DNA from 3 places in the Streptomyces yaizuensis genome. Region 2 is predicted to be linked to each of the others. Evidence: predicted binding sites of a transcription regulator. Region 2 holds the regulator's gene; each other region holds the start of a gene.

Evidence for each region. The regulator HrcA, encoded in region 2, represses chaperone genes, less so after heat shock. The targets are predictions, from matches to a motif close to TTNGCACTCNGNNNNNCNGAGTGCNAA.
Region 1: a site for HrcA is predicted at 6,076-6,102, ahead of groL (chaperonin GroEL). Genes of this name have one in related genera too.
Region 3: a site for HrcA is predicted at 2,512-2,538, ahead of groES (co-chaperone GroES). Genes of this name have one in related genera too.

The regions. Positions count from the first base shown of each region.
Region 1 is NZ_BSBI01000010.1:10,052-19,721, forward strand. Features, by position in the region: gene SYYSPA8_RS22765 (hypothetical protein) at 1-368, opposite strand, end outside; gene SYYSPA8_RS22770 (alpha/beta hydrolase) at 540-2,087, opposite strand; gene SYYSPA8_RS22775 (alpha/beta hydrolase) at 2,380-3,939, opposite strand; gene groL (chaperonin GroEL) at 4,288-5,910, opposite strand; gene SYYSPA8_RS22785 (cold-shock protein) at 6,376-6,579, opposite strand; gene SYYSPA8_RS22790 (MoaD/ThiS family protein) at 7,028-7,303, opposite strand; gene thrC (threonine synthase) at 7,363-8,670, opposite strand; SAM riboswitch class I at 8,688-8,835, opposite strand; gene SYYSPA8_RS22800 (glucosyl-3-phosphoglycerate synthase) at 9,017-9,670, shown strand, end outside.
Region 2 is NZ_BSBI01000002.1:463,253-472,922, reverse strand. Features, by position in the region: gene SYYSPA8_RS05830 (16S rRNA (uracil(1498)-N(3))-methyltransferase) at 1-48, opposite strand, end outside; gene SYYSPA8_RS05825 (nitronate monooxygenase) at 45-1,265, opposite strand; gene dnaJ (molecular chaperone DnaJ) at 1,374-2,510, opposite strand; gene hrcA (heat-inducible transcriptional repressor HrcA) at 2,511-3,536, opposite strand; gene SYYSPA8_RS05810 (MBL fold metallo-hydrolase) at 3,720-4,445, shown strand; partial or broken gene SYYSPA8_RS05805 (RNA-guided endonuclease InsQ/TnpB family protein) at 4,461-4,898, opposite strand; gene SYYSPA8_RS05800 (DUF3097 domain-containing protein) at 5,109-5,930, shown strand; gene hemW (radical SAM family heme chaperone HemW) at 5,973-7,214, opposite strand; gene SYYSPA8_RS05790 (AMP-dependent synthetase/ligase) at 7,467-9,356, opposite strand; gene lepA (translation elongation factor 4) at 9,608-9,670, opposite strand, start outside.
Region 3 is NZ_BSBI01000011.1:198,822-208,491, reverse strand. Features, by position in the region: gene SYYSPA8_RS25355 (hydroxyacid dehydrogenase) at 1-218, shown strand, start outside; gene groL (chaperonin GroEL) at 324-1,946, opposite strand; gene groES (co-chaperone GroES) at 2,057-2,365, opposite strand; gene SYYSPA8_RS25340 (polysaccharide deacetylase family protein) at 2,615-3,562, opposite strand; gene SYYSPA8_RS25335 (THUMP-like domain-containing protein) at 3,653-4,822, shown strand; gene SYYSPA8_RS25330 (YciI family protein) at 4,902-5,258, opposite strand; gene SYYSPA8_RS25325 (MFS transporter) at 5,330-6,802, opposite strand; gene SYYSPA8_RS25320 (TetR/AcrR family transcriptional regulator) at 6,902-7,651, shown strand; gene SYYSPA8_RS25315 (hypothetical protein) at 7,677-7,949, opposite strand; gene tsaD (tRNA (adenosine(37)-N6)-threonylcarbamoyltransferase complex transferase subunit TsaD) at 7,949-9,085, opposite strand; gene rimI (ribosomal protein S18-alanine N-acetyltransferase) at 9,088-9,549, opposite strand; gene tsaB (tRNA (adenosine(37)-N6)-threonylcarbamoyltransferase complex dimerization subunit type 1 TsaB) at 9,639-9,670, opposite strand, start outside.

The DNA of each region.
Region 1 (9,670 bases), on a different contig from region 2:
TTGAAGGTGAGCGGCGGCTCGTCCTGGCGCATCCAGTCGGCCTCCACGTCGACCCAGCCGAACCGCCGCTCGAAGAGCATCCGGTCCGCCGACTCCGTGAAGTCCAGCTCCGCCCGCTGGGGCACGGAGGCGCGGCTGCCCCGGGGGTCGGCGTCGATCCGTTCGACGATGTCGCACAGCGCCCACGCGAAGTCGAGCACCGGCACCCATCCCCAGGCTGTGGAGATCTCCCGGTCGGCCTCGGTGTCGGCGAGGTAGACGTCGCCGCAGAAGAGGTCGTGCCGCAGGGTGTGGGTGTCCGCCTCGCGGTAGACGGTCTGCGGCGGGTCGGGGAAGCGGGGGGAGAGGGAGTAACCGATATCCAGCACTCCCCGATGCTCCCATGCCCCGGGGCCGCCGCCCGCCGCCCGCCGCCCGCCGACGGCCGGGGCACACCGTCCGCGTACGGCCGCGTACGGTCGCGGGCAGGCGAGGGCCCGGGGGCCGGTGGGGCCCCCGGGCCGTCGGTGAGCGGTCAGCGGGTGATCAGAAGTGGATGATCAGAAGCGGTGGGGCAGCTGCGGCAGCGGGTTCGGGAGCCTGTCGGCCGGGGCCGACTCCTTGCCCGAGCGCGGCACCGGGGCCGTGCAGGTGGTGTCCTTGGCCGGGAGCTTCCCCGTGAGCAGGTAGTTCGTGGTCAGCTTGTCGGCGCAGGTGCTGCCACCGAAGAGGTAGACGCCGTGGCCCTGGCCGTTCTTCACGGAGACCAGCTTGGAGCCCTTCAGCGCCTTGCGCATGCCGACACCGGCCGCGTACGGGGTGGCCGGGTCCCACTCGTTCTGGAGGATCAGCGACGGCACCCGGTTGTTGATGGTGATCGCGGGCTCGACGGACTTGTCCCAGAACGCGCAGGGCTTGATGTTGGACGTGAAGTCGCCGTACAGCGGGTAGCGGGCCTTGTCGCGGACCGCGTCCTTGCGGTACTGCTCCGTGTCACGCGACCAGGCGGCCGAGTTGTCGGCGCAGACGACGGACCAGAAGGACGCCTCCACGTTGTCCAGCGTCTGCATGGGCCGGAACGACGGCCGCTCCTGCTGCCGCGGGATCGTGACCGATGCCCGCCGGCCGGGCGTGGCCGCGGCCTTCTTCAGCTCGACGACCCTGTCGGCGGCCGCCGTGACGTCGAAGAAGGTCGCGCGCAGGTCGTTGCGGATGTCGTCGCCGTTGTAGGGCTCGCCGTCCACGATGATCGGCTTGCGGTCGGCCTGGGCGATCAGGTCCCACCACGCCTTGGTGACCTGGGCCTCGGTGCTGCCCAGCCCGTAGCGGGCGTCACGGGCGGCGGTCCAGGCGGCCCACCGCTTGAACGCGGGCTCGGTGCCCTCCGCCCAGATCTGGATCATGCCGCGCCAGGTCAGCTTCGGGTCGACGGCGCTGTCCAGCACGAACCGGCCGGTCTTGGCCGGGAAGAGCTGCGAGTAGACGGCCCCGAGGTGCGTCCCGTACGAGTAGCCCACGTAGTTGAGCTTCTTCTCGCCGAGGACGATCCGCAGGATGTCCATGTCGCGGGCGGTGTTGCGGGTGGTGATGTACCGCAGCTTCTCGCCCTGCTTCTTGCGGCACTTGTCCGCCACGCCCTTGGCCCAGGCGACGTCCTTGGCGAACGTCTTCGCCTTGTACGGGCGCGGCCACTGGGCGTCGCTCTCGTTCAGCCCGCAGGCGACGGGCGAGCTGGCGGCGACGCCCCGGGGGTCGAAGCCGATCAGGTCGTACCCGTCGAGCAGCTGCTTCGGCATCAGCTCCTTCATGAACACCGGCATGTCGAGACCCGCGCCGCCGGGGCCGCCCGGGTTGAAGAGCAGCACGCCCTGGCGCTTGCCCTTGACGCTGGTCTTCCACCGGGAGACCGCTATCTCCAGCTTCTTGCCGGCGGGCCGCTTGTAGTCCATCGGGACCTTCAGCATCGCGCACTGGAAGGCGGCGGGAAGATCCGGCGCACACCTCTTCCACGTCGGCTTCTGCTTCTCGTACGAGGCCAGCGGGCCCGGTTTGGGCTGGGGTGCCGCTGTGGGGGCCGCCGTGGCGATACCGGGCGCCAGCGACGCCATCAGGCCGACCGCCAGCAGAGGTACGAGTCGTCGTTGCACGTGGAGTCCTTCCGGACGGATGTTCGGTCAGGGACGACCCTTTCGTTTCGGTCGGGGCGGGGAATCCGCCGGACAGCCGGACTTCCGCTACGTCTCTGGGAGGAGTCGGGAGGGCCGAATCGTCCTTGGGACGTACCAACTCCGCTTTATCCAGCCCTTATCGGGGCCGCCGCACCCCCTTGCCGGTGGCCCCTGCGCCGTGCCCCCTGCGCTGTGAAGGGCACAGGGGGCCGGGCGTCATCCGCTCAGCGGATCAGAAGACCGGCTTCGGGGCCCGGTCGGCCGCCGGTCCGGACCGGCGGGAGGTCTGGTCGTCGACGGCGACACAGGTCACGTTCCGCTTCGGCAGCTCGCCGGTGGCCAGGTAGGTGTTCGCGACCTTCACGGCGCAGGGGTTCGGGGCCCAGTTGTAGATGCCGTGCCCCTCACCGCCCTTGACCGACACCAGCCGCGAGCCCTTGAGGGCCTTGTGCATGTCGAGACCGGTGGAGTACGGGGTCTGGGAGTCCCACTCGTTCTGGAGGATCAGCGACGGCACCCGGTTGTCGACCTCGGTGACGGGCTCCGCCGACTTCCCCCAGAAGGCACAGGGCTTGACGCTGGAGGTGAAGTCCCCGAAGAGCGGGTAGCGGGCCTTGTCCCGGATCGCGTCCGCGCGGTACCGGGCCGTGTCACGCGGCCAGGCCTTGTCGTCGTCCCCGCAGATCACGGACCAGGTGGTCTCGATGCTCCCGGGTGTCTCGGGACCGGTCTCCACGGGCCGCGGCGGACCGGCCGGCAGCCCCAGCGAGGCCCGGCGCAGCTGCGCGATGCGCTCCGCCGCCTCCTTGACGTCGAAGAAGTAGGGCCGCAGCATGCGGATCGCGTCGCCGTCCCACTTCTGGCCGTGCAGCGTGATCGGCTTCCGGTCGGCCGTGCGGACCAGCTCCCAGAAGGTGCGGCGGACCTCCGCCGGGGTGTCGCCGAGGTCGTGGACCGTGCCGCGCCGGGCGGTCCACTCGGACCAGCGGGTGAAGGCCGGCCCGGCCTCCTCCGACCACACCTGCATCATCTTCCGCCACCCGCGCTTCGGGTCGACGGCACTGTCCAGGACGAACCGGTCCGCCCGCCGGGGGAACATCTGGGTGTAGACCGCGCCGAGGTAGGTGCCGTACGAGACCCCCACATAGGAGATCTTCTTCTCGCCGAGCACGGCCCGGACGATGTCCATGTCCCGGGCGGTGTTACGGGTGGTGATGTGCGGAAGGCGGTCGCCCTCCCCGGCCCGGCACTTGTCGGCGATCGAGCGGGTGACGGCGATGTCCCGCTGCTCGGTCTCCGGCTTGTACGGGGAGAGGAAATGCGCCTTCTCCTGACCCGTGAGGCCGCAGTCCAGCGGGGAGCTGCGGCCGAGGCCCCGGGGGTCGAAGCCGATCAGGTCGTACCGCTCCAGCACGGACCGGGGCAGGTCCCGGGCGAACAGGAGGGGTTCGCCCAGGCCGGAGCCGCCGGGGCCGCCCGGGTTGAAGAGCAGCACCCCCCGGCGCTTGTCCGGGACGCTGGTCCGCAGCCGGGAGATCTCGACGTCGATCCGCGGTCCGCCGGGGCGCTTGTAGTCCAGCGGCACCTCGACCGTCGCGCACTGGAAGCGGGCGGGCGTCTCCTCGCCGCACCGCTTCCACTGCGGCTTCTGGCTCTCGTACCGCTTCAGCGGGGCCTCGGCGGTGGAAGCCGAGGCAGTGGTGGTGGCCGGGGCCGGCGCCGCCAGTGCCTGGGGGGCCAGCGGGGCCAGCACCCCCAGGGCGAGCAGGGGTATGAGTCCACGTGAACGCATCCGAACGGATCCTTTCGTGGGGCGGGGGAACACCTCACGAAGACCTTGCCGTGCGGACCGGGGCACTGGCGTCCCTCTGGTGGTGCGACCTTCCTACCTCCCTCGGCTGACGGGCCGGGGAGCGTTCACCGCCCCAGGGTGGAGCTGTTCCCGGGAACCCATGACCCGGGTACTGGCCCCCGGGTCCTCCCCGTAACTCCCCTGGGGTACAAGCCCGTTGGGGTCGATGGGGTACGCACTAGGACAGCGCGGGCCTGCGGGGGCAGCGGGCCCGTGCACGCCGAAGGGCGGCACCCCCCTGCCGGGGAGTGCCGCCCTTGTACGGCTGGTACCGCTGATCCCGGGGGATCAGAAGTCCATGTCACCGCCCGGCATACCGCCCGGAGCGGCCGCGGCGGCCTTCTCCGGCTTGTCGGCGATGACGGCCTCGGTGGTGAGGAAGAGCGCCGCGATGGAGGCGGCGTTCTGCAGCGCGGAACGGGTCACCTTCGCCGGGTCGAGGATGCCCTCGGCGATCATGTCCACGTACTCGCCGGTCGCGGCGTTCAGACCGTGACCCGGGGTCAGGTTGCGCACCTTCTCGACCACGACGCCGCCCTCAAGGCCGCCGTTGACGGCGATCTGCTTGAGCGGGGCCTCCAGGGCCAGACGGACGGCGTTGGCACCGGTGGCCTCGTCGCCCTCCAGCTCCAGCTTCTCGAAGACGGAGGAAGCCTGGAGCAGAGCCACGCCGCCACCGGCGACGATGCCCTCCTCGACGGCCGCCTTCGCGTTGCGCACGGCGTCCTCGATGCGGTGCTTGCGCTCCTTGAGCTCGACCTCGGTGGCGGCACCGGCCTTGATGACGGCCACGCCGCCGGCCAGCTTCGCCAGGCGCTCCTGGAGCTTCTCGCGGTCGTAGTCCGAGTCCGAGTTCTCGATCTCGGCACGGATCTGGTTGACGCGACCGGCGACCTGGTCGCTGTCACCGGCGCCGTCGACGATCGTGGTCTCGTCCTTGGTGATGACGACCTTGCGGGCGCGGCCCAGCAGGTCCAGGCCGGCGTTCTCCAGCTTGAGGCCGACCTCCTCGGAGATGACCGTGCCACCGGTGAGGATGGCGATGTCGTTCAGCATGGCCTTGCGGCGGTCGCCGAAGCCCGGGGCCTTGACGGCGACGGACTTGAAGGTGCCGCGGATCTTGTTCACGACCAGCGTGGACAGGGCCTCGCCCTCGACGTCCTCGGCGATGATCAGCAGCGGCTTGCCCGACTGCATGACCTTCTCCAGCAGCGGAAGGAGGTCCTTCACGTTGCCGACCTTGGAGTTCACGATCAGGATGTACGGGTCGTCCAGGGACGCCTCCATACGCTCCATGTCGGTGGCGAAGTACGCCGAGATGTACCCCTTGTCGAAGCGCATACCCTCGGTGAGCTCCAGCTCCAGACCGAAGGTCTGGGACTCCTCGACGGTGATGACGCCTTCCTTGCCGACCTTGTCCATGGCCTCGGCGATCAGCTCGCCGATCTGGGTGTCGGCGGCGGAGATGGAGGCGGTGGAGGCGATCTGCTCCTTGGTCTCCACGTCCTTCGCCTGCTCCAGCAGGGCGGCGGAGACGGCCTCGACGGCCTTCTCGATGCCGCGCTTCAGGGCCATGGGGTTGGCGCCGGCGGCCACGTTGCGCAGACCCTCGCGGACGAGCGCCTGGGCCAGGACCGTGGCGGTCGTCGTACCGTCACCGGCGACGTCGTCCGTCTTCTTGGCGACTTCCTTGACCAGCTCGGCGCCGATCTTCTCGTACGGGTCCTCCAGCTCGATCTCCTTGGCGATGGAAACACCATCGTTGGTGATCGTGGGCGCGCCCCACTTCTTCTCCAGGACGACGTTCCGTCCCTTGGGACCGAGGGTGACCTTGACGGCGTCGGCGAGCTGGTTCATACCGCGCTCAAGGCCGCGCCGCGCCTCCTCGTCGAACGCGATGATCTTTGCCATGTGAAGTGTCCTCCACGGACTGGTGGGAAGCTCTGGCCGGACCGCGCTGGCGCCCGCGACGGACGGCTCCCGCACCTTTGGTGGTACCTGTCCACCGTGGCCCGGAAACCTCACCGACTCGGTCCTTCTTTGTCACTCTCACTCGGAGAGTGCTAACGCCAATGATTAGCACTCGCCCAGGGAGAGTGCAAGCGCCTGGGAGGGAACCGGACCCTCACGGGGCATGGCGCGGGGGCCCGCGCACCGGCCCCGTGCCGGGGCCGCACCAGTCCCGTGCCGGGGGGCGCGGGCCGGCCCGAAGACCCCGGGAACGCATGTGGGGTCCGCACCCCGTTCCCGGGATGCGGACCCCACATGCGTGCGCGTCGTCGGCCGATCGCGTCGCTGTCCTGCGGCGGTGTGACGGGTGGCGCGGGCGCGGTCCGCCCGGTCCGGCCGGCCGGACCCGTCGGCCGTGAACCCGACTCAGACCGCCAGCTTCACCATGTCGGCCTGCGGGCCCTTCTGACCCTGCGAGATTTCGAACTCGACCCGCTGACCCTCTTCGAGAGTGCGGTACCCGTCCATCTGGATCGCGCTGTAGTGGACGAACACGTCCGCACCACCGTCGACCGCGATGAAGCCGTACCCCTTCTCCGCGTTGAACCATTTGACGGTGCCCTGAGCCATGCCTAACTCCCCTATTACTGGCCCTTGCGCAGGACCGCACTTCGCGGACCCGGGTCAGATCTCACCCACCGCGCCAACTCCGTCTAAGACGGGACGAAGGCCCCATAGGTGTGCGCCGGAACGCGTCGACCGCGGCTGAATGTATCTGCCCAACTGCCCTCTGCAACAGGTCAATCGGACGAGAAATCCGGGCACGACGGAAGGTGCAATTACCAAGAATTCACGAAATTCCAGGGCAAGTCGGGCCCGGCAAAGGAGACTTAAGAGACAAAGTCGATGCGCACATTGGCTGCTTCTCATCGCGTCCGGGCGCATTCTCATAGGGCGTCCGGAGCGGCGGGCCCGGGGGCATTCCCCAACTGTAGCGTGCTCAACCATGCAGAATTGCCCCCTCCGTTTGTCTTACGGAGGGGGCAATCGAAGTGACGTTGCGTAAAGGGGGCGGGGATCAGCCGCCGGCCACCGCCGGGATGATCGAAACGCCCGCGCCGTCCGGGGTCGCCGTCTGGAGACCCTGCTCAAAACGGACGTCGTCGTCGTTCACGTAGACGTTCACGAAGCGGCGCAGCCGCCCCTCGTCGTCCAGGACGCGCGCGGCGATCCCGGCGTGGTTCTTCTCCAGGTCGGCGATGACCTCGGAGAGGTTCGCGCCCTGGGCCGGGACCTCGGCCCTGCCGCCGGTGTAGGTGCGCAGGATGGTCGGGATGCGGACGGTGACGCTCATGGCTGGCTCCAGGATGCTGCGGGGAAGGAAGGGGAGACGGGAGGAGGGGCGGAGCGGGCTCAGCCGGCGAGACCGGCGGCGCGGAACGCCTCCAGGCTCGGGCGGATGGTCGCCGTGGGACGGCTGGTCGGGGCGACCGCGTCCAGCGTCTTGAGGCCGTCGCCGGTGTTGAGCACGACCGTGGTCAGCGACGGGTCCAGCACCCCGGCCTCGATCAGCTTCCGGGTCACGCCCACGGTCACACCGCCCGCCGTCTCGGCGAAGATCCCCTCGGTCCGGGCCAGCAGCTTGATCGCGTCCACGATCTGCTCGTCGGTCACGTCCTCCACCGCGCCGCCGGTGCGGCGGGCGATGTCGAGCACATAGGGGCCGTCGGCCGGGTTGCCGATCGCCAGCGACTTGGCGATGGTGTCCGGCTTCACCGGGCGCACCACGTCGTGCCCGGCCTTGAACGCGGCCGACACCGGGGAGCACCCCTCCGCCTGCGCGCCGAAGATCTTGTACGGCCGGTCCTCGACCAGACCGAGCCTGATCAGCTCCTGGAGCCCCTTGTCGATCTTCGTGAGCTGGGAGCCCGAGGCGATCGGGATGACGATCTGGTCGGGCAGCCGCCAGCCGAGCTGCTCGCAGATCTCGTACGCGAGGGTCTTTGAACCCTCGCCGTAGTACGGCCGCAGATTGACGTTGACGAAGCCCCAGCCCTCGCCGAGCGGGTCGCCGATCAGCTCCGAGCAGAAGCGGTTCACATCGTCGTAGGTGCCCTCGATGCCGACCAGTTCGCCGCCGTACACCGCGGCCATGACGACCTTGCCCTGCTCCAGGTCGTGCGGGATGAAGACGCAGGAGCGGAAGCCGGCGCGGGCCGCCGCGGCGCCGACCGCGCCCGCGAGGTTGCCGGTGGAGGAGCAGGAGAGGGTGGTGAAGCCGAAGGCGCGGGCGGCCTCGACGGCGATGGCGACGACCCGGTCCTTGAAGGAGTGGGTCGGGTTGCCGGAGTCGTCCTTGACGTAGAGACCGCCGGTGACGCCCAGCTCACGGGCGAGGTTGTCGGCCTTGACCAGCTGGGTGAGGCCCGGGTTCAGGCTGGGCTTGCCCGCGACGTCCGCGGGGACGGGCAGCAGCGGGGCGTACCGCCAGATGTTCTGCGGCCCGGCCTCGATCTGCCCGCGCAGCTCCTCGGGGGCGGTGTCGGGCAGGTCGTAGGCGACTTCCAGCGGTCCGAAGCACTCGGCACAGGCGAAGATCGGTCCGAGCGGGAAGCGCTGTCCGCATTCGCGACAGGACAGGGCGGCGGCGGGTCCCAGATCGGGAGCGGCGGCGGGGGTGTCGGTGTCGGCGGTGGTGCTTGCGACGGTCTGCACAGCCATGGAGGCGAGGCCCTTTCTCCTCATCTTTCCCATGGCGCGTTTCGCCATGAGACGGATTTGGCACCTTCCCGAGCCGGGAGCCTCGCTGCGCTGTACGCGACGAGACCGGCTGGAGGGTTGCCGGGGCTTCAACGGGCCGTTTCCCTCTGCCCCTCTGGATGAGCGGTATTCGATTGTTGAACGGTTGAACGGTTGAACGGTTGGACGCGTTCGGCGGAGCGAACGAAGGCGGGCCCGACGTGCGCCGGGCCTTCGCGTTGTTCAAGACTGTAACGGAAGGTCCGGAGGGTTGAGATAGTCGTCCGAACCGCGAGATGCGTCACAGGCAGTGGGGAGATGGGCGAACGTGCTCGATGAAGTGGAGCGCTGGCTGGCCGGGCGTTCCTGGTCGGCGGCCGATCGCCCGCTGTCGAGGATCATGGCCGCGAAGCGCTCGGCCACCGTCAGCGTGGTGCTGCCCGCGCTCAACGAGGAAGCGACGGTCGGCGCGATCGTCACCGTGATCAGACGCGAACTGATGGAACGCGTTCCGCTCGTGGACGAGCTGGTGGTGATCGATTCGGGCTCCACCGACCGCACCGCCGAGGTCGCGGAGGCGGCGGGTGCGCGGGTGGTCCACCGGGACGACGTCCTGCCCCGGATACCGGCGCTGCCCGGCAAGGGGGAGGTGCTCTGGCGGTCACTCATGGTGACCAGCGGGGACATCGTCTGCTTCGTCGACGCCGACCTGGAACGGTTCTCCGCCGACTTCGTCTCGGGGATCGTCGGGCCGCTGCTCACCGACCCGGGGGTGAGCCTGGTGAAGGCCGTCTACGACCGTCCGCTCGCCGGGGCCCCCGGCCAGGGCGGCCGCGTCACCGAGCTGGTGGCCCGCCCGCTGCTCAATCTGCACTGGCCCCTGCTGGCCGGCTTCGTCCAGCCGCTGGGCGGCGAGTACGCGGCCCGGCGCTCGCTCCTGGAGCGGCTGCCCTTCCCGGTCGGGTACGGGGTGGAGCTGGGG
Region 2 (9,670 bases):
GGCGCCGTCGAGGGCCGCCGGGGTGACGAGGAAGACGGGGGCGGTCACGCGGGGTCTCCAGAGGTGCGTTCGGCGAGGGTCCCGGGGGCGGCGGCGTCCTCGGAGTACCGGGCTCCGGCGGCGTCCTCGGAGTACGGGGCTCCGGACTCCTGGCCGGGGAGGGCCGGCGGACCGGCGGGCCCGTCCGGCGCGCCCCCGGCCCGCGCGGCGTCGATCCCGGCCCGCGCGGCGTCGATCTCGGCGGCGAGCACCGCCACCAGCTCCCCGGCGGGCAGCGCACGCGCCATCCGGTGGCCCTGCCCGGCCCACAGGGACATGCCCTGCGCGTCGCCCACCTTGGCGGCGGCCTTCCGCAGTCCGCTGGTCAGATGGTGCACCTGCGGATACGCGGCGGGGGCGTACGGGCCGTGCTCGCGCATGAACCGGTTGACCAGACCGCGCGCGGGCCGCCCCGAGAACGCCCGGGTCAGCTCCGTCCTGGCGAACAGCGGATCGGTCATCGCCCGCTTGTGCAGGGTGTGGGCGCCCGACTCGGGACAGACCAGGAACGCGGTCCCGAGCTGCGCGGCGCTCGCCCCGGCGGCGAGCACGGCGGCGATCTGGTCCCCGCGCATCAGCCCGCCGGTGGCGATCACCGGCAGCCGGACCGTGTCCCGGATCAGCGCGATCAGGGTGAGCAGCCCGATGCCGGCACCGTCGGCCGCCGGGTCGTCCCGGTGGGTGCCCTGGTGGCCGCCGGCCTCCACGCCCTGGACGCACAGGGCATCCGCGCCGGCCCGCTCGGCGGCCAGCGCCTCGTCGGGGGTGGTGACGGTGACGACCGTGAGCGTGCCCGCGCGGGCGAAGGACTCCAGGACCTGTGCCGGGGGGCAGCCGAAGGTGAAGGAGACCACCGGCACCGGATCGTCGCGCAGTATGGCCAGCTTGGCCTCGTACCCGTCGTCGCCGCCGGAGTCGGGGTCGCCCAGCGGGGTCCCGTACCAGGACGACTCGCCGGCCAGCTGCTGGCCGTACACCTCGACGGCGCTGGGGTCGGAGGTCGCCGGCTGCGGCATGAACAGATTGACCCCGAAGGGACGGGAGGTCACCGCCCGGATCTGCTTGATCTCCTGGTACATCCCGTCCGCGGTCTTGTACCCGGCGGCGAGGAAACCCAGCCCGCCCGCCTCGGACACGGCGGCCGCCAGCTGGGGGCAGGAGGCTCCGCCGGCCATGGGGGCCTGCACGACGGGGTATCGGCAGAGATCGGTCAGTACGGAGGACATGCCTGCATCGTCCCATGCCCCCTGCCGGGGGTCGCCGCACGCCCCCCGCCGGGCGGATCTCCCCCGGGCGGGGCGGGCGCACCCGCCCCGCCCGGGGGTCAGCGCCGCTCAGCGGCCGTTGAACGCGTCCTTCAGCCGGGAGAAGAGGCCCTGCTGACCCGGCTGGAACTGACCCGTGGGCCGCTCCTCGCCGCGCAGCTTCGCCAGCTCCCGCAGCAGCCGCTCCTGCTCGGCGTCCAGCTTGCTCGGGGTCATCACCTCGACATGGACGATCAGATCGCCCCGGCCGCCGCCGCGCAGATGGGTCACGCCCCGGCCGTGCAGCGGGATCGACTGGCCGGACTGGGTACCGGGCCGGATGTCGACCTCCTCCATGCCGTCCAGGGTCTCCAGCGGCACCTTCGTGCCGAGGGCGCCCGCGGTCATCGGGATGGTCACCGTGCAGTGCAGATCGTCGCCGCGCCGCTGGAAGACCGGGTGGGGCAGCTCGTGGATCTCGACATAGAGGTCGCCGGCGGGGCCGCCGCCGGGGCCGACCTCGCCCTCGCCCGCGAGCTGGATGCGGGTGCCGTTGTCGACACCGGCCGGGATCTTCACCGTGAGCGTACGGCGGGAGCGGACCCGGCCGTCGCCCGCGCACTCCGGGCAGGGGGTCGGCACGACGGTGCCGAAGCCCTGGCACTGCGGACACGGCCGCGAGGTCATGACCTGGCCCAGGAAGGACCGCGTGACCTGGGAGACCTCACCGCGACCACGGCACATGTCACACGTCTGCGCGGAGGTCCCGGGCGCGGCGCCCTCACCGGAGCAGGTGGTGCAGACGACGGCCGTGTCGACCTGGATGTCCTTGGTCGTGCCGAAGGCGGCCTCGCTCAGCTCGATCTCCAGGCGGATCATGGCGTCCTGGCCCCGGCGGGTGCGCGAACGCGGCCCGCGCTGGGAGGCCGTTCCGAAGAACGCGTCCATGATGTCCGAGAAGTTCCCGAAGCCGCCCGCGCCGAAGCCGCCGGCTCCCGCGCCGCCCGACTGGGAGAGCGGGTCGCCGCCGAGGTCGTAGACCTGCTTCTTCTGCGGGTCCGACAGCACCTCGTAAGCGGCGTTGATCTCCTTGAACCGCTCCTGGGTCTTCGGATCGGGGTTCACATCCGGGTGCAGCTCACGCGCGAGCCGCCGGAATGCCTTCTTGATCTCGTCCTGGGACGCGTCGCGGCGTACGCCGAGTACGGCGTAGTAGTCCGTGGCCACTTACGACTCCGCCAGGATCTGTCCGACGTAACGTGCCACTGCGCGTACCGCTCCCATCGTTCCGGGGTAGTCCATGCGGGTCGGTCCGACCACGCCGAGTTTGGCGACTGCCTCGTCGCCCGAACCGTAGCCGACCGAGACCACGGAGGTTGCGTTGAGCCCTTCATGGGCGTTCTCATGACCAATGCGGACGGTCATGCCCATACCGCCCGACTCCTTGGCCTCGCCGAGCAGCTTGAGGAGCACCACATGCTCCTCCAGTGCCTCCAGGACGGGCCGGATCGTGAGCGGGAAGTCATGACCGAAACGGGTGAGGTTGGCCGTACCACCGATCATCAGCCGCTCCTCCGTCTCCTCCACCAGCGTCTCCAGGAGGGTGGAGAGCACGACCGCGACCGCCGGGCGGTCCTCCAGGTCGAAGGACTCCGCCAGGTCCTGCACCAGCTGGGGCACGTCCGCGAAGCGACGGCCCACGACCCGGCTGTTCAGCCGGGCCCGCAGATCCGCGAGCGGATTCTCCCCGAACGGCGCCGGGCAGTCGATCATGCGCTGCTCGACCCGGCCGGTGTCCGTGATCAGCACGAGCATCAGCCGCGCGGGCGCGAGCGAGAGCAGTTCGACATGGCGGACGGTGGAACGGCTGAGCGAGGGGTACTGCACGACCGCGACCTGACGGGTGAGCTGCGCCAGCAGCCGCACCGTACGGCCGACGACGTCGTCGAGGTCGACCGCGCCGTCCAGGAAGTTCTGGATCGCGCGGCGCTCGGCCGCCGACAGCGGCTTCACCCCGGCCAGCCGGTCCACGAAGAGCCGGTAGCCCTTGTCGGTGGGGATCCGCCCGGCGCTGGTGTGCGGCTGGGCGATGAAGCCCTCCTCCTCCAGCACCGCCATGTCGTTGCGGACGGTCGCCGGGGAGACCCCGAGCTTGTGCCGCTCGGTGAGCGCCTTGGAGCCGACCGGCTCCTCCGTGCCCACGTAGTCCTGGACGATGGCACGCAACACTTCGAGCCTGCGTTCACTGAGCATCGCGCGCACCTCCAGTGGTGTTCCTCGGTCGTTCCGCGGTCACTGCCTGACACTGCTTGGCACTCAACGGTGGCGAGTGCCAGTTTCCCCGTGCCAGTGTACGGCCGTGGGGTACGCCCCTAGCAAGGGCGACCGACCACGCTACCGCGCGCCTGCGCTGGTCGTTGCCAGTAGCGTCGCGGTATGAACGTGAGTTGGGAAGACCTCGGCTGGGAGCGGCTGGCCGAGGGGGTGGGCCGGCGGCGGCTGCCCGGCTGGGACGCGACCTGTGGATTGATCGTCGGCGCGGAGGGGGTTCTGCTCTGCGACACGGGTTCCACCCTGACGGAGGGCACCGAGCTGCGGGTGCAGGTGGAGGCGCTGCTCGGGGGGCGGCGCGTGACGCATATCGCACTCAGCCACCCCCATTTCGACCATGTGCTGGGGACGGCCGCGTTCCCGGGCGCGGAGGTCTTCGGCGCGGTGGGCCTCGATGCGCTGCTGCTGCGGGAGCGGGACGTGCTCCGGGCGGACGCGGTGCGGTTCGGGGTCCCCGAGGAGGAGGCGGCCCGCTCCGCCGCCGTCCTGGTGACCCCGGACCATCTGGTGACCGGGGAACGGATGCTGGACCTGGGCGGCGGACGGCGGGTGCTCCTGGCGAACGTGGGCCCCGGGCACACCGGCCACGACCTCGCCGTCCTGGTGCCCGGCGAACCCGAGGTCGTCTTCTGCGGGGACCTGGTCGAGGAGTCGGGCGAGCCGCAGGCCGGTCCGGACGCCATCGGTGTGCGCTGGCCCGCGGCCCTCGACCGGCTGCTGGCGCTGGGCGGCGAGGACGCGGTGTACGTGCCGGGGCACGGCGCGGTCGTGGACGCGGCCTTCGTCCGCGCCCAGCGCGACACGCTGGCGGAGCGGTTCCCGGTGTCGTGACTTCCGCTCCCCTCCCTAAAGGGTGGGGATTCCTGCCACGGTCGGGTGACCATCTCGGTGGGTTCCTGTTTCACCGCGCGGTGCCGGGACGAGTCCCGGTCCTACCCGCGCTCCGCAGGCCGGCACCGCCAGTCCGGCGGCCCTGGCGACGTTGACCGCCGCGTTGATGTCCCGGTCGAGGACGGCCCCGCACGCCCCGCATGTCCACACACGGATGTGGAGGGGTTTGGGGCCGTCCTTGACGCCGCACTGCGAGCAGACCTGCGAGGTCGGCTCGAACCGGCCGATACGGATGAAGGTGCGCCCGTACCGGGCCGCCTTGTACTCCAGCATCGTCACGAACGCGGACCATCCCGCGTCGTGGACGGACTTGGCCAGGCGCGTGCGGGCGAGCCCCTTGACCGCCAGATCCTCCACGGCAACCGCTTGGTTCTCAGAGGAAGCGCGGGCTGTCGATCTTCGTACCGTCCGAGAGGACCGCGAAAATCGACCGGTTCATACTTCGCCGGACCGGCCGGTGGGGCTCCGTCGTCCATCGTCCATCCAGTACACCGGGCAGCGAAATCGTCTGCTCCGACCTGCGAGTCAAGACACTTCTCGGAATCGCTTCACCACCGAGCTGAGACCCGATGCACTGCGATCAATTCAGGTAGCGTCGGCCGGATGCGCAGCTACAGCCCCGATCTGACGCCCCCGTGGAAGAAGAAGCCCGCCCCGGTACCGGAGGTGGCCGCCGAACCCGATCTGGTGGTCGAGGAGGTGTCCACGGGGTACTGCGGTGCGGTGATCCGCTGCGAGGCGGGGACCGTGACCCTGGAGGACCGCTTCGGCCGGCAGCGGGTCTTCCCGCTGGCCCCGCGCGGTTTCCTGCTGGAGGGGCGGATGGTGACCCTCGTCCGCCCGGGGCGGGCGCCCGCCGCACCGGCGCGCACCGCGTCCGGCTCGGTCGCGCTCCCCGGCGCGCGCGCCCGGGTCGCGCGGGCGGGCCGGATCTACGTGGAGGGCCGCCACGACGCCGAGCTGGTGGAGCGGGTCTGGGGCGACGATCTGCGGATCGAGGGCGTGGTGGTGGAGTACCTGGCGGGGATCGACGACCTGCCGGCGGTGGTCGCGGAGTTCGGCCCCGGCCCCGACGCGCGGCTCGGGGTGCTGGTCGACCATCTGGTGCCGGGGTCGAAGGAGTCCCGGATCGCGGCGGCGGTGACGGGCGCGGACGTGCTCGTGGTGGGACATCCGTACATCGACGTCTGGGAGGCGGTGAAGCCGTCGTCGCTGGGGATCGCGGCCTGGCCCCGGGTGCCGCGCGGCGAGGACTGGAAGACGGGCGTGTGCCGGGCGCTGGGCTGGCCGGAGCGGACGGGCGAGGCCTGGCGGCACATCCTGTCCCGGGTGGGCTCGTACCGGGATCTGGAGCCGGAGCTGCTGGGACGGGTCGAGGAGCTGATCGACTTCGTGACCGCGCCGGGGCCGGCCGAGGGCGGCTGAGCGCCCCCGGCCGGGTGTTCCCGTCGGACAGGCCCTCGCCGGCTAGTCGACGAGGTCGCGTACCACCGCGTCCGCGAGCAGCCGGCCCCGCAGGGTCAGCGCCGCGCGCCCCTTCCCGTACGCCGCCTCGTCCAGCAGGCCGTCGTCCAGCGCCCGGCGCGCGGCCGTGAGCCCCGCGGTGCGCAGCAGCGACAGCGGGACGCCGTCCAGGAGCCGCAGCTCCAGCAGGATCCGCTCCACCCGGCGGTCGTCGTGGGAGAGCAGTTCCCGGCCGGCGCCCGGGGAGCGGCCCTCGGCGAGCGCGGCGGCGTACGCGCCCGGGTGCTTCACGTTCCACCAGCGCACCCCGCCGACGTGGCTGTGGGCCCCGGGGCCCGCGCCCCACCAGTCGGCGCCCCGCCAGTACAGCTCGTTGTGGAGGCAGCGGCCCGCCTCGGACGTGGCCCAGTTGGAGACCTCGTACCAGGAGTAGCCGGCCTCCGTGAGGACGGACTCGGCGATCAGATAGCGGTCGGCGTGCACGTCGTCGTCGGTCATCGGGACCTCGCCGCGGCGGATGCGGCGGGCGAGCTGGGTGCCCTCCTCGACGATCAGGGCGTACGCGGAGACGTGGTCCGGGCCCGCGCCGACGGCGGCGGCCAGGGAGGCGCGCCAGTCGTCGTCGCTCTCGCCCGGGGTGCCGTAGATCAGGTCCAGGTTGACGTGGTCGAAGCCCGCCGCGCGCGCCTCGGCCACACAGGCTTCGGGGCGGCCGAGGGTGTGGGTGCGGTCGAGCACCTTCAGGACGTGCTGCCGGGCGCTCTGCATGCCGAAGGAGATCCGGTTGAAGCCGCCGGCCCGCAGCTCGGCCAGGTACTCGGGGTCGACGGACTCCGGGTTGGCCTCGGTGGTGATCTCGGCGCCGTCGGCGAAGCCGAACTCCTCCCGTACCGCCGTGATCATCGCCACCAGGTCGCGTGCGGGCAGCAGGGTGGGCGTGCCGCCGCCGACGAAGAGGGTGCGCACCGGGCGGGGGTCGTCGCCGAGGACCCGGCGGGCGAGGCGGACCTCGTCGGCGAGGGTGGCCGCGTAGTTGTCCCGCGAGGCGAGGACACCGCCGGAACCGCGCAGCTCACTGGCGGTGTAGGTGTTGAAGTCGCAGTAGCCGCAGCGGGTCGCGCAGTACGGCACATGCAGATAGAAGGCGAGGGGCCGGTCGCCGGCTCCGTCGAGCGCGGAGGCCGGGAGCGACCCGTCCGCGGGCACGGGCTCGCCGTCGGGCAGTACGGAAGGCATGTCCTCCATTGTCCGTCACCGGCGCGGTGTCCTCGGCCGCCCGCCGTGCACGGCTCCGGCGCGGGTCCGGCCCGGGGCCGGCGCGCGGGGTCACGGGCGCGGACGTACGGTGGCGGGGCACCGGCCTGTGACGGGGCCGGAGCGGTACGCGGCGGAGCCGTGCGGCCCCGCCGCTGCCGTACCCGCCGGGCCGGGCCCTGCCACCGGGACGTACCGGTAACCGTTACAGGTATGTCCCGGCGCCCCGGCCGCCCCGGGCACTCACGCCTCGCGCGTGCCCTCGTACATCTCGTCGATGAGGTGCCGGAACTGCCGCTCCACCGCCGGCCGCTTCAGCTTGAGGCTCGGGGTGAGATCGCCGTGCTCCACGTCCAGATCGCGGGGGAGCAGCCGGAACTTCTTGATCGTCTGCCAGCGCTGGAGCCCGCCGTTGACCCGGTCCACATAGCCCTGGATCAGCTCACGGGTGGCGGGGGCGGCCACCACCTCCGCGTACGGCTTGCCGCCCATGCCCTGCTCCTCGGCCCAGCCGAGCAGGGTGGGCCCGTCCAGCGCGATCAGCGCCGTGCAGAAGTTGCGGTCCGCGCCGATGACGACGATGTTCGAGGCGAAGGGGCAGGCCGCCTTGAACTGGATCTCGACCTCCGTGGGGGCGATGTACTTGCCGCCCGAGGTCTTGATCAGGTCCTTCTTGCGGTCGGTGATCCGCAGATAGCCGTCGGGGGAGAGTTCGCCGATGTCCCCCGTGTGCAGCCAGCCGTCCTCCTCCAGCACCTCGGCGGTCTTCTCGGGCTGTCCGTGGTACCCCTGCATGATCCCGGGGCCGCGGAGCAGGACCTCGCCGTCGTCGGCGATCCGCACCTCCGTGCCGGGGAGGGGCTTGCCGACCGTGCCGGTGCGGTACGCCTCGCCCGGGTTGACGAAGGACGCGGCGCTCGACTCGGTCAGCCCGTACCCCTCCAGGATGTGGATCCCCGCGCCGGAGAAGAAGTAGCCGATCTCGGGCGAGAGGGCGGCGGAACCGGAGACGGCCGCCCGCAGCCGGCCGCCGAACGCCTCCCGCAGCTTGGAGTAGACGAGCGCGTCGGCGATCTTGTGCTGGGCGCCCAGCCGGAACGGCACGGTGCGGCTGCCCGTACGGCGGAAGTTGTCCTGGCTGACCTTGGCGTACTCGCGCGCCACCCCGGCCGCCCAGCGGAAGATCTTGTACTTGGCGCCGCCGCCGGCCCGCGCCTTGGCGGCCACCCCGTTGTAGACCTTCTCGAAGATCCGGGGCACGGCGGCCATGTAGGTGGGCTGGACGACCGGCAGATTCTCGATGATCTTGTCGATGCGGCCGTCGACGGCGGTCACATGGCCGACCTCGATCTGCCCGGACGTCAGCACCTTGCCGAAGACGTGGGCGAGCGGCAGCCACAGGTACTGCACGTCGTCCTTGCCGACCAGCCCGGTCTGGGCGATCGCCTTGGCCATGTAAGACCAGTTGTCGTGGGGCAGCCGTACGCCCTTGGGGCGGCCGGTGGTGCCCGAGGTGTAGATCAGGGTCGCCAGCTGGTCGGCGGTGATCGCCCCGATCCGCTCCTTGACGGCAGCCGGGCGGGTCTCCAGGTGCGCGGCGCCGCGCTTCTCCAGCTCGGCCAGGGTGAGCACCCAGCCCTCGGGGTCGCCCTCGGCGGGCTCGACACCCGTGGCGTCGATGACGACGACGTGTTGCAGCTCGGGCAGCTCGGTGCGGTGCTCCCGCGCCTTCGCGAGCTGCACCGCGTCCTCCGCGATCAGCACCTTGCTGGCCGAGTCGGAGAGGATGAACGCGGACTCCTCGGCATTGGTCGAGGGGTAGATGGTGGTGGTGGCACCGCCCGCGCACATCACCCCGAGATCGCTGAGGATCCACTCGACGCGGGTGGCGGCCAGGAGCGCGACCCGGTCCTCGGGGCCGATCCCGAGGCCGATCAGACCGGCGGCGATGGCGTAGACCCGCTCCGCGGTCCCGCCCCAGCTCAGTGACTTCCACTCGTCCGGACCCTGGCCGGAGGCGGACGGCACCGGATAGCGGAACGCCTCGGCGTCCGGGGTGGCCGACACGCGCTCGGTGAAGAGGGCCGCCACGGAGGGCGGGCGGTTCTCGATCAGGGTCTGTGTGTCGGTCACGACATCCTCCGGGCCTGCGGCAGCACTGCACGACTGGCGGTTTAAAACTGGCGAGTAACCATCGAGCCGTGATCAGGGTAGAGGGCCCTGTCCCGGTGCGTAAGGGTCTGTGGACCCCCGCTTCGGAAACGGGGGACGGCTTCCCGCCGGGAGCCGGGCGCCGACACCCGGCGGAGCGGCGCCTTCCCGGCGCCGCTCCCTCGTACCCGACTTACTACTTGTTACTACTTATTACTTCTCGTCACTTCTCGTTACTTCTTGCTCTTGCCGTCCTCGTCGCTGGAGAGCACCGCGATGAACGCCTCCTGCGGCAC
Region 3 (9,670 bases), on a different contig from region 2:
TGTACGCGGTGCTCGACGTGACCGACCCGGAGCCCCCCGTCCCGGGCTCGCCCCTGTACACCCTGCCCAATGTGCTGCTGACGCCGCATGTCGCGGGCTCGCTCGGGGGCGAGCTGCACCGGCTGGCCGACGCGGCGCTGGACGAGTTGGAGCGGTTCGCCCGGGGGCTGCCCTTCGCCGAGGGGGTACGGCCCGACGCGCTGGGCCGCAGCGCCTGACGTTCGCGGGAGCCATCGGAAACGGGCCCGGCCCGGTGCCCCCGCGACGGGGACACCGGGCCGGGCGGAGCGCTGGGCTCCGTGGGCGCCTGCCGGCGCCGTGCCTCAGTGGGAGTGGCCGTGGCCGTGACCCGCGTCGGCCGGCTCCTCTTCCTTCTTCTCGACGACCAGGGTCTCGGTCGTGAGCAGGAGGGACGCGATGGAGGCCGCGTTCTCCAGGGCGGAGCGGGTGACCTTGACCGGGTCGATGACGCCGGCCTTCACCAGGTCGCCGTACTCGCCGCTGGCGGCGTTGTAGCCCTGGCCCTTCTCCAGCTCGGCGACCTTGGAGACGATGACGTAGCCCTCCAGGCCGGCGTTCTCCGCGATCCAGCGCAGCGGCTCGACGGCGGCGCGGCGGACGACGGCGACACCGGTGGCCTCGTCGCCCTCCTTGCCGAGGTTGCCCTCCAGCACCTTGACGGCGTGGACGAGCGCGGAGCCACCACCGGAGACGATGCCCTCCTCGACCGCGGCGCGGGTCGCGGAGATGGCGTCCTCCAGACGGTGCTTCTTCTCCTTCAGCTCCACCTCGGTGGCGGCGCCGACACGGATGACGCAGACGCCGCCGGCGAGCTTCGCCAGGCGCTCCTGGAGCTTCTCGCGGTCCCAGTCCGAGTCGGTGGACTCGATCTCGGCCTTGATCTGGGCGACACGGCCCGCGACGTCGCCGGAGTTGCCCCCGCCGTCGACGATGGTGGTGTCGTCCTTGGTGATCGTCACGCGGCGGGCGCTGCCCAGCACGTCCAGGCCGGCCTGGTCGAGCTTGAGGCCGACCTCCTCGGCGATGACGGTGGCACCGGTGAGGGTGGCCATGTCCTGGAGCATCGCCTTGCGGCGGTCGCCGAAGCCGGGGGCCTTGACGGCCACGGCGTTGAACGTGCCGCGGATCTTGTTCACGACCAGGGTGGAGAGCGCCTCGCCCTCGACGTCCTCGGCGATGATCAGCAGCGGCCGGGAGCCACCCGCCTGGATGACCTTCTCCAGCAGCGGCAGCAGGTCCTGGATGGACGAGATCTTGCCCTGGTTGATCAGGATGTACGGGTCGTCCAGGACGGCTTCCATCCGCTCCTGGTCGGTGACCATGTACGGGGAGAGGTAGCCCTTGTCGAAGGCCATGCCCTCGGTGAAGTCCAGCTCCAGGCCGAAGGTGTTGGACTCCTCGACGGTGATGACACCGTCCTTGCCGACCTTGTCCATGGCCTCGCCGACCAGCTCGCCGACCTGCTGGTCCTGGGCGGACAGCGCGGCGACGGCGGCGATGTCGGACTTGTCCTCGATCGGACGGGCGGTCGCGAGAAGCTCATCGGACACGGCCTTGACCGCGGCGTCGATGCCCTTCTTCAGCGAAGAGGGGGAGGCGCCGGCGGCGACGTTGCGCAGGCCCTCGCGGACCAGCGCCTGGGCCAGGACGGTGGCGGTGGTGGTGCCGTCACCCGCGATGTCGTTGGTCTTGGTCGCCACCTCCTTCACCAGCTGGGCGCCCAGGTTCTCGTACGGGTCGTCCAGCTCGACCTCGCGAGCGATGGTGACACCGTCGTTGGTGATGGTGGGGGCGCCGAACTTCTTGTCGATGACGACGTTGCGGCCCTTGGGGCCGATCGTCACCTTGACCGTGTCGGCCAGCTTGTTGACGCCGCGCTCAAGGGCGCGACGGGCGTCCTCGTCGAACTTCAGGATCTTCGCCATGGAAGCGTCTCAGTCCTCTTCGTGATGCGAACCGCGATACGAACAGCGCCCCCAGCGCCCGGATGTGTGAGAAAGCGGGGGCCAGGGGCGCGTTCAAAAAATGGGGTGAATTACTTCTCGATGACCGCGAGCACGTCGCGGGCCGAGAGGACGAGGTACTCCTCGCCGTTGTACTTCACCTCGGTGCCGCCGTACTTGCTGTAGAGCACGACGTCGCCGGTCTGGACGTCGAGCGGCAGGCGCTCGCCGTTCTCGAAACGGCCCGGGCCGACCGCGAGGACGACGCCCTCCTGGGGCTTCTCCTTCGCGGTGTCCGGGATGACCAGGCCGGAGGCCGTGGTCTGCTCGGCGTCGAGCGGCTGGACCACAATGCGGTCCTCAAGCGGCTTGATGGCAACCTTGGAGCTGGTGGTCGTCACGATCCGACCTCCCCCTTCGGAGATCTCACGGGGTTTACTGTCTGAGGTGGCGACCAGGTGGATCCGTCGTCGCGGGTGCCGGACCTGCCCGTCGCTGTGTTGGCACTCTCCAATGGGGAGTGCCAGACCCGAGACTATGACCGCGCTTAGCACTCGGTCAAGCGGAGTGCCAGATACGGCCCCCTGGCGTCGGCCGGACGCGGGCGGCGGCGCCCCCGGCCGGGCCGTCCCGGGCGGGGCCGGGAGGGCTCAGACGTAGTCTTCGAGCCGGGCGACCGCGTACCCCTTCTCCGTGACCGTCCGCATCACCTGCCGGATCATGTCCACCATCGTGCCGTCCCACTCGTCCGCCCCCCGGAAGTGGGTCAGGATGATGTCGCCCGGATGCAGGTCCCGGTCCCACTCCCGCCACTCCATGCGGTCCGGGAACGCCTCGGCGGCCCACAGCGGCACGGCCTTGACCCCGCACGCCCTGGCCGCGCGCAGCGTGTCCTGGTTGTAGTTGCCGTACGGGGGACGGAAGAGCGGCGGCCGCGTCCCGTACCGCCGCGCCAGCCGGTCCTGCTGGCCGCAGATCTCCCGCTTCTGCTCCGCGTAGTCGAGCGCGGGCATGTAGCGGTGGTTCAGGGTGTGGTTGTGCAGGGCGACGCCCCGGTCGCGCATCTCCCCGAAGTACGCGTAGTCGTCGCTGATCAGGTAGTCGCTGAGGAACGAGCTGTACGGGATCCCCAGCTCCGTCATCATCCGCAGCAGGTCGGGGTCCTTCTCGCGGCCGTCGTCGATGGTCAGGAAGACGACCCGCTCGGTCACCGGGACCGTGGTGAAGACCGGCGGCAGCCGATCGTGGCCCGCGACCTCGAATCCCTCGCGGGTGGTCAGCGCCGGTTTGACGGCGGGGGGCGGGGGCGCGGCCAGCGGGACCCGCTCCAGGCCCCACTTCGCGGCGGCGGCGGCCCGCAGGGTCTGGGACCGCCGGGCCTGTTCGGCGCGGTCGGCCGGCGATCCGGGCGCTCCGGTTCGGCTCTGCTCCGCCCCCGGTCCGCGTGCGCCGGGGGGTCCGGCGGGGGGCTCGGCCGTGCACGCGCCGGCCGCGACGGCGGCGAGCAGCGCGGCGGACGCGGCGGCGACCCGGGTCCTGCGGCGCTTCACCCGTCTGGCCTTTGCGGTATTTTTTTCGTTTTGTCCGTTGAGCTTCATGGCGCTGGATCCTGTCAGCCGAGCCGCGCCCCACCCGCCCGACACCGCCGCCGGAGGCGGACCGTCCCCCGGCTGGCCCACAATGTCCAGGTGAACGACCTCTCCCCGCTCCTCACCGACGAGGGCCAGAGCCTGCTGGACGAGCTGCGCGACCTCGACCCCGCGCGGGAACTGGCCGTCGCCACCCGGCTGCGCCGCGACCACCCCGCCGCCCTCGTGTCGGCGGCCATCGGCCAGGCCCGGCTGCGGCAGCGCGCAGTGGCGAAATTCGGCGCGGAGGACGCGTACCGCATGTACTTCACGCCCCACGGCGTGGAACAGGCCACCCGTGGCGCCGTCGCCGAGCACCGCGCCCGGCGCTTCGCCGCGCTCGGTGTCCGCACGGTGGCCGATCTGTGCAGCGGCATCGGCGGGGACGCCATCGCGCTGGCCCGCGCCGGGATCTCGGTCCTCGCCGTCGACCGCGACCCGCTCACCGCGGCGACCGCCCGCGCCAACGCCCGAGCCCTGGGCCTGGCCGGACTGATCGAGGTCCGCGAGGCGGACGTCACCGACATCGACACCTCGGCGTACGACGCGGTCTTCGTGGACCCCGCCCGGCGCGGCGGCCGGGGCCGCATCTTCGACCCCGAGGCGTACTCCCCGCCCCTGTCCTGGGCACTCGAAGCGGCCCGCGCCCGCCCGTACGCCGCACTGAAGATCGCCCCCGGGGTGCCGCACGAACTGGTCCCCGACGACTTCGGGGCGGAGTGGATCTCGTACGAGGGCGATGTGAAGGAAGCCGTCCTCTGGTCGGGCCCCGGCACCGGCGCCGGCACGGTGCGCGCGACCCTGCTGCCCGCCGGGACCACCCTCACCGGCCGGGGCCTGCCGAACCCGCCGGTGCGGCCCGTCGGGCGCTATCTGTACGAACCGGACGGCGCCGTGATCCGCGCCCATCTCGTCGCGGAGGTGGCCGAGTCGGTCGGCGGCGGACTCATCGACGAGACCATCGCCTACATCACCGCCGACGAGGCGCACCCGGCGCTGCCGTACGCCACCGGGTACGAGATCACCGACGTGCTGCCCTTCCATCTGAAGAACCTCAAGGCCCTCGTCCGGGAACGGGAGATCGGCACCCTGACGGTGAAGAAGCGCGGCTCGGCGATCGAACCCGAGGAACTGCGGCGGCGGGTGAAGCCGAAGGGGCCGAACGCGGCGACGGTGTTCCTGACCAGGGTGGCGGGTGCGCCCAGCATGCTGATCGGGAAGAGGATGTAAGCCGGAGGCCGGGCGCGGGCTCCGAGCAGGGGGCGTTCGCGGGTGTCACGGGTTCGACAGGGGGCGAACGGCGGTGCCGTCAGCCCTCGACGATCTCGCGGATCTCGCAGGTGACGGTCCAGTACTCCTCGTGGACCTGGAGGAACCGCTGGGTCCACCCGATCGCCTCGGCCTTGTCGGCGGCCCGGATGATGGCGTATCCGCCGACGACCTCCCTGGTCTCCGTGAACGGTCCGTCGGTTCTGGTCAGCCGGCCGCCGGACCAGGTGATCCGGGTGCCGTCCGAGGTCGGCGTCAGCCCGTTGGTCTCCAGCAGGACCCCGGCCCTGGTCATCTCCTCGATGAGCGCGCCCATCCGTTCCATCAGACCGTCGCTGATGCCCTCGGCGGGGACGTTCCGCTCGTCGACGCGGACGAGCGACAGAAAACGCGACATGGTGACTCCTCGGCGGGCCCGGGGCCCTGATGGGGTGAGCCGGGGCCTCTCCCCGTCTCTCACCTCTGCTCTCACCTCTGCGTCGAACGGGAGACCTCCGGATCGACGTCTCCCCCGGAATTCTTCCGGCTCTCCTCCGCGCCCGCCACACGGTCGGTGTCGGTACGGCCCGGCAGCAGGGCGAAGGCCAGCGCGGCGCCCAGCGCCAGCAGCCCCGCGCCCACCCCGTAGGCCAGCCGGTGGCCCTCCGCGAGCGCGGCCGGATCCGTACGGTCCCCGGTGACGGAGGCGGCGGCCGTCACCAGGGCCGCGAGCCCCAGCGACCCGCCGATCTGGCGGGAGCTGCTGAGCAGCCCGGAGGCCATGCCCGCCTCGCCGGGCGCCACACCGGTGACCGCCGCCGTGCCGAGCGGGACGAAGCTCATCCCTATGCCCACGCTGGCCACCAGCGAAGGGCCGAGGATGGCCGTGAGGAAGGTGCCGTCGGGGGTCGCGGCGAGGGCGTACCAGGCGAGCCCGGCCGCCCCGGTCAGCCCGCCGAGCGTCAGCAGCGCGCGGGTGCCGGTCCGCGCCACCACCCTGGTCGCGATCAGCGAACCGGCCACCACACCCGCGCTGAACGGCAGGAAGGCCGCGCCCGTCGCCCCCGCGCCGTAGCCGAGGACCTGCTGCATGTAGAGCGAGCAGAAGTAGAACGAAGCGAACTGCCCGGAGCAGATCAGCAGGGTGAAGAGGTTCGCACCCAGGACCGGCCGGACGGCGAGGAGCCCGAGCCGCAGCAGCGGTCTCGGCGTACGCCGCTCCACCAGGACGAACGCGGTCAGCAGCAGCGCCGCCGCGCCCAGCGGCAGCAGGGCCTGTGCCGACCCCCACGGATGGCTCTCGGTCCGCACCACCCCGAGGACCAGCAGCGACATCCCGGCGGTGACGAGCAGCGCCCCCGCGATGTCCAGCCCCGGCACCACCGTGTCCCGGGGGCCCGGCAGCCGGGCCCGGCCGGCCGCGAAGAGCGCGAACAGCACGATCGGCACATTGACGAGCATCACCGCGCGCCAGCCGGCCGCGTCCGTCAGCAGCCCGCCGGCGAGCACCCCGACCGCCCCGCCGGCCGCGCCCGCCATGCCCCACAGGCCCAGCGCCCGCGACCGGGCCGGCCCCTCCGGGAAGCTCAGGGTGATCAGCGCGAGGGCGACCGGGGAGATCGCCGCCGCCCCGACGCCCTGGAGGGCACGCGCCGCGATCAGCGCGCCCGGGGTCGACACCACCCCGCCGATCAGGCTCGCCACCCCGAAGAGCACCAGACCCGCCGGGAGCAGCCGCCGCCCGCCGACGAGATCGGCGAGCCGGCCGCCGAGCATCAGCAGCCCGCCGAAGCCGAGTGCGTACGCGCCCACGACCCATTGGAGGCCGCCGGGGGTGAAGCCGAGGTCGTCGCGCATGTCGGGCAGCGCCACATTGACCACGGACATGTCGAGCGCCACCAGGAACTGCACGACGAGCACCGCCGACAGCAGCCAGCGGGTGTCCCGTGTCCGGCCGTCCATCGTTGTCCCTCCCGATTTCCGTCTCACCCGGCCCCGGAAAGCAGATTACTGTACGCGTATAGAAATACATATGGAAAAGAGCCGGGGGAAAATGCGCAGGTGGCCGATGGAGAGAAGAAGAAACGCACCCCGGGGCCCATAGACCCGGACAACCGTGAGGTACCGGACCGTCGGGGGGCGCCGGACGGAACTGCCGGGCGGCGGCGTGGCCGGCCGCGGCGGCTGGACCCGCAGGCGATCGTCGCCACCGCCCGCCGGATCATCGACGAGGAGGGGGTGGACGCCCTCTCGATGCGCCGGGTGGCCCGGGAGGTCGGCAGCACCCCGATGGCGCTCTACACGTACGTCCGGGACAAGGACGAACTGCTGCTGCTGACGCTGGCGGGCACATCGACCGCGCTGCCGCGCCCGCAGCTGCCCGAGGACCCCCGCGACCGGATGATCGCCGTCGCGGTCCATATGCACGGCCTGATCCGGCGGATGCCCTGGGTGCTGAAGGTGCTGGTGCGCGGCGACGTCACCGACAAGAAGGCGCTGTGGATGGCCGAGGAGATCATCGAATGCGCGCTGGCCCGGGGGCTGGGCGAGGCACAGGCGGTGCACGCGTACCGGACCCTGTGGCACTTCGTCTACGGCGATCTGGTCTTCACCGCCGCCCGGGACCAGCGGGCGGCGGAGCCGGACCGCCGGCCCTCCTTCACCGCGCTGCTCACCGGGCAGGACGCGGCCGAGCTGCCCCGGCTGACGGAGCTGGCCCCCCGGTGGGAGGAGTTGCAGCGGTACGACGTGGAGGAGCAGCTGACCGCGATCGTGGACGGGCTGCTGAGCCGGGCCCGCCCCCCTCGGTGACGCTCCGTGAATCAGCGGCCGGGGGTCAGCCGGTGCCCAGGGACTCGAAGCTCCAGCGGTGCACCGGCCGGGAGACCAGCTCGGCCGGGGGCTCCGGCAGCTGCGGCGGCCCGCCGTCCTCGCCCGTCGTCCGCCACCAGGTGATGACGAGCACCCGGTCGCCGGAGGCCCGGAAGGTCTCGCGCCGCAGCGGCTCCCCGCCCACGTCCTGCGCGCGGGCCCACTCCAGCAGCTCCGCGCCCCGGCCGGGGACGGCCCGGGCCTCCCACATCAGGGCGAGCACCCTGTCATCGGTCATCAGTAGAGGTTCTCCTTGCTGATCTCGTGCACATGATCGTGACTGTGGGTGTGACTGTGGGTGTGGCCGTGCTCGTGGTCCGGGTCGTGGTCGGCGCCCGGCACATGCGGGTCCGTCACGGGCAGCGACGAGTCCGCCGACAGCTCCCAGTCGGACGGCGGCCGGTTGCGCGCGACCATCTCCGCGCCCAGGGCCGCCACCATCGCCCCGTTGTCGGTGCAGAGCTTCGGCCGGGGCACCCGCAGCCGGATGCCCGCCCGCTCGCACCGCTCCTGGGCGAGCGCCCGCAGCCGGGAGTTGGCCGCGACCCCGCCGCCGATCATCAGATGGTCGACGCCCTCGTCCACGCAGGCGCGGACCGCCTTACGGGTCAGCACGTCCACGACCGCCTCCTGGAAGGAGGCCGCCACGTCCCGCACCGGCACCTCCTCGCCCGCCGCCCGCTTCGCCTCGATCCAGCGGGCGACCGCCGTCTTCAGCCCGGAGAAGGAGAAGTCGTACGCCGGGTCCCGGGAGCCGGTGAGCCCGCGCGGGAACGCGATCGCGGCCGGGTCGCCCTCCTTGGCCAGCCGGTCGATCACCGGGCCGCCGGGGAAGCCCAGGTGGAGCACGCGGGCGATCTTGTCGAACGCCTCGCCCGCCGCGTCGTCGATGGTCGCGCCCAGCGGCCGGACATCGCTGGTGATGTCGGGGGCGAGCAGCAGCGAGGAGTGCCCGCCGGAGACCAGCAGGGCCATCGTCGGCTCGGGCAGCTTGCCGTGCTCCAGCTGGTCCACGCAGATGTGCGAGGCCAGGTGGTTCACCCCGTACAGCGGCTTGCCCAGGGCGTACGCGTACGCCTTGGCCGCCGAGACGCCCACGAGCAGCGCGCCCGCGAGTCCGGGGCCCGCGGTGACGGCGATGCCGTCGAGGTCGCGCGCGGAGACCCCCGCCTCCTTCAGCGCGCGTTCGATCGTCGGGACCATCGCCTCCAGATGCGCCCGGGAGGCGATCTCGGGGACCACGCCGCCGAAGCGGGCGTGGGTGTCGACGCTGGAGGCGACGGCGTCGGCGAGCAGGGTCGTCCCGCGCACCACGCCCACCCCGGTCTCGTCGCAGGAGGTCTCGATGCCGAGTACAAGCGGTTCGTCAGCCATCGTCAGAGCGTTCCCTCGGTGTTTCCGTGCAGGTGGAGCCGCATGACGAGCGCGTCGACGCCACCCGGCTGGTAGTAGCCGCGGCGGAAGCCGACGGGGGCGAAGCCGAAGCGCTCGTACAGCTTCTGGGCGCGGGTGTTGTCCACGCGGACTTCGAGGAAGACCTCGTCGCACTCGAAGGCGGTGGCGTGCCGCAGCAGGTCGGACAGGAGCCGGGAGCCCAGCCCGGTGCCCCACTGCTCGCGGGCTACGGCGATGGTCTGGACGTCCCCGAGGTCCCCGGCCGCCGCGAGACCGGCGTAGCCGACGATCCTGCCGCCGGACTCCGCGACGACATAGCGGCGGGTGGCGCGCGGCCCGCGGGCGTGGGCCAGCTCGGACCAGAACATCCCGGGCGACCAGGCGTCCTCGGGGAAGAGGGCGTGTTCGAGTTCGAGTACGGGCCCGAGGTCCCACCAGCGCATCTCGCGCAGTTCGGCCTCGGGACCGGCGTCGGGGGCTGCACCGGGTCCGGGAAGGGGGGCGGGTCCGGGGACAGGACCGGGGGCGGTGCTCACCGGGGGGTGACCACCTTGTAGTTCTTCG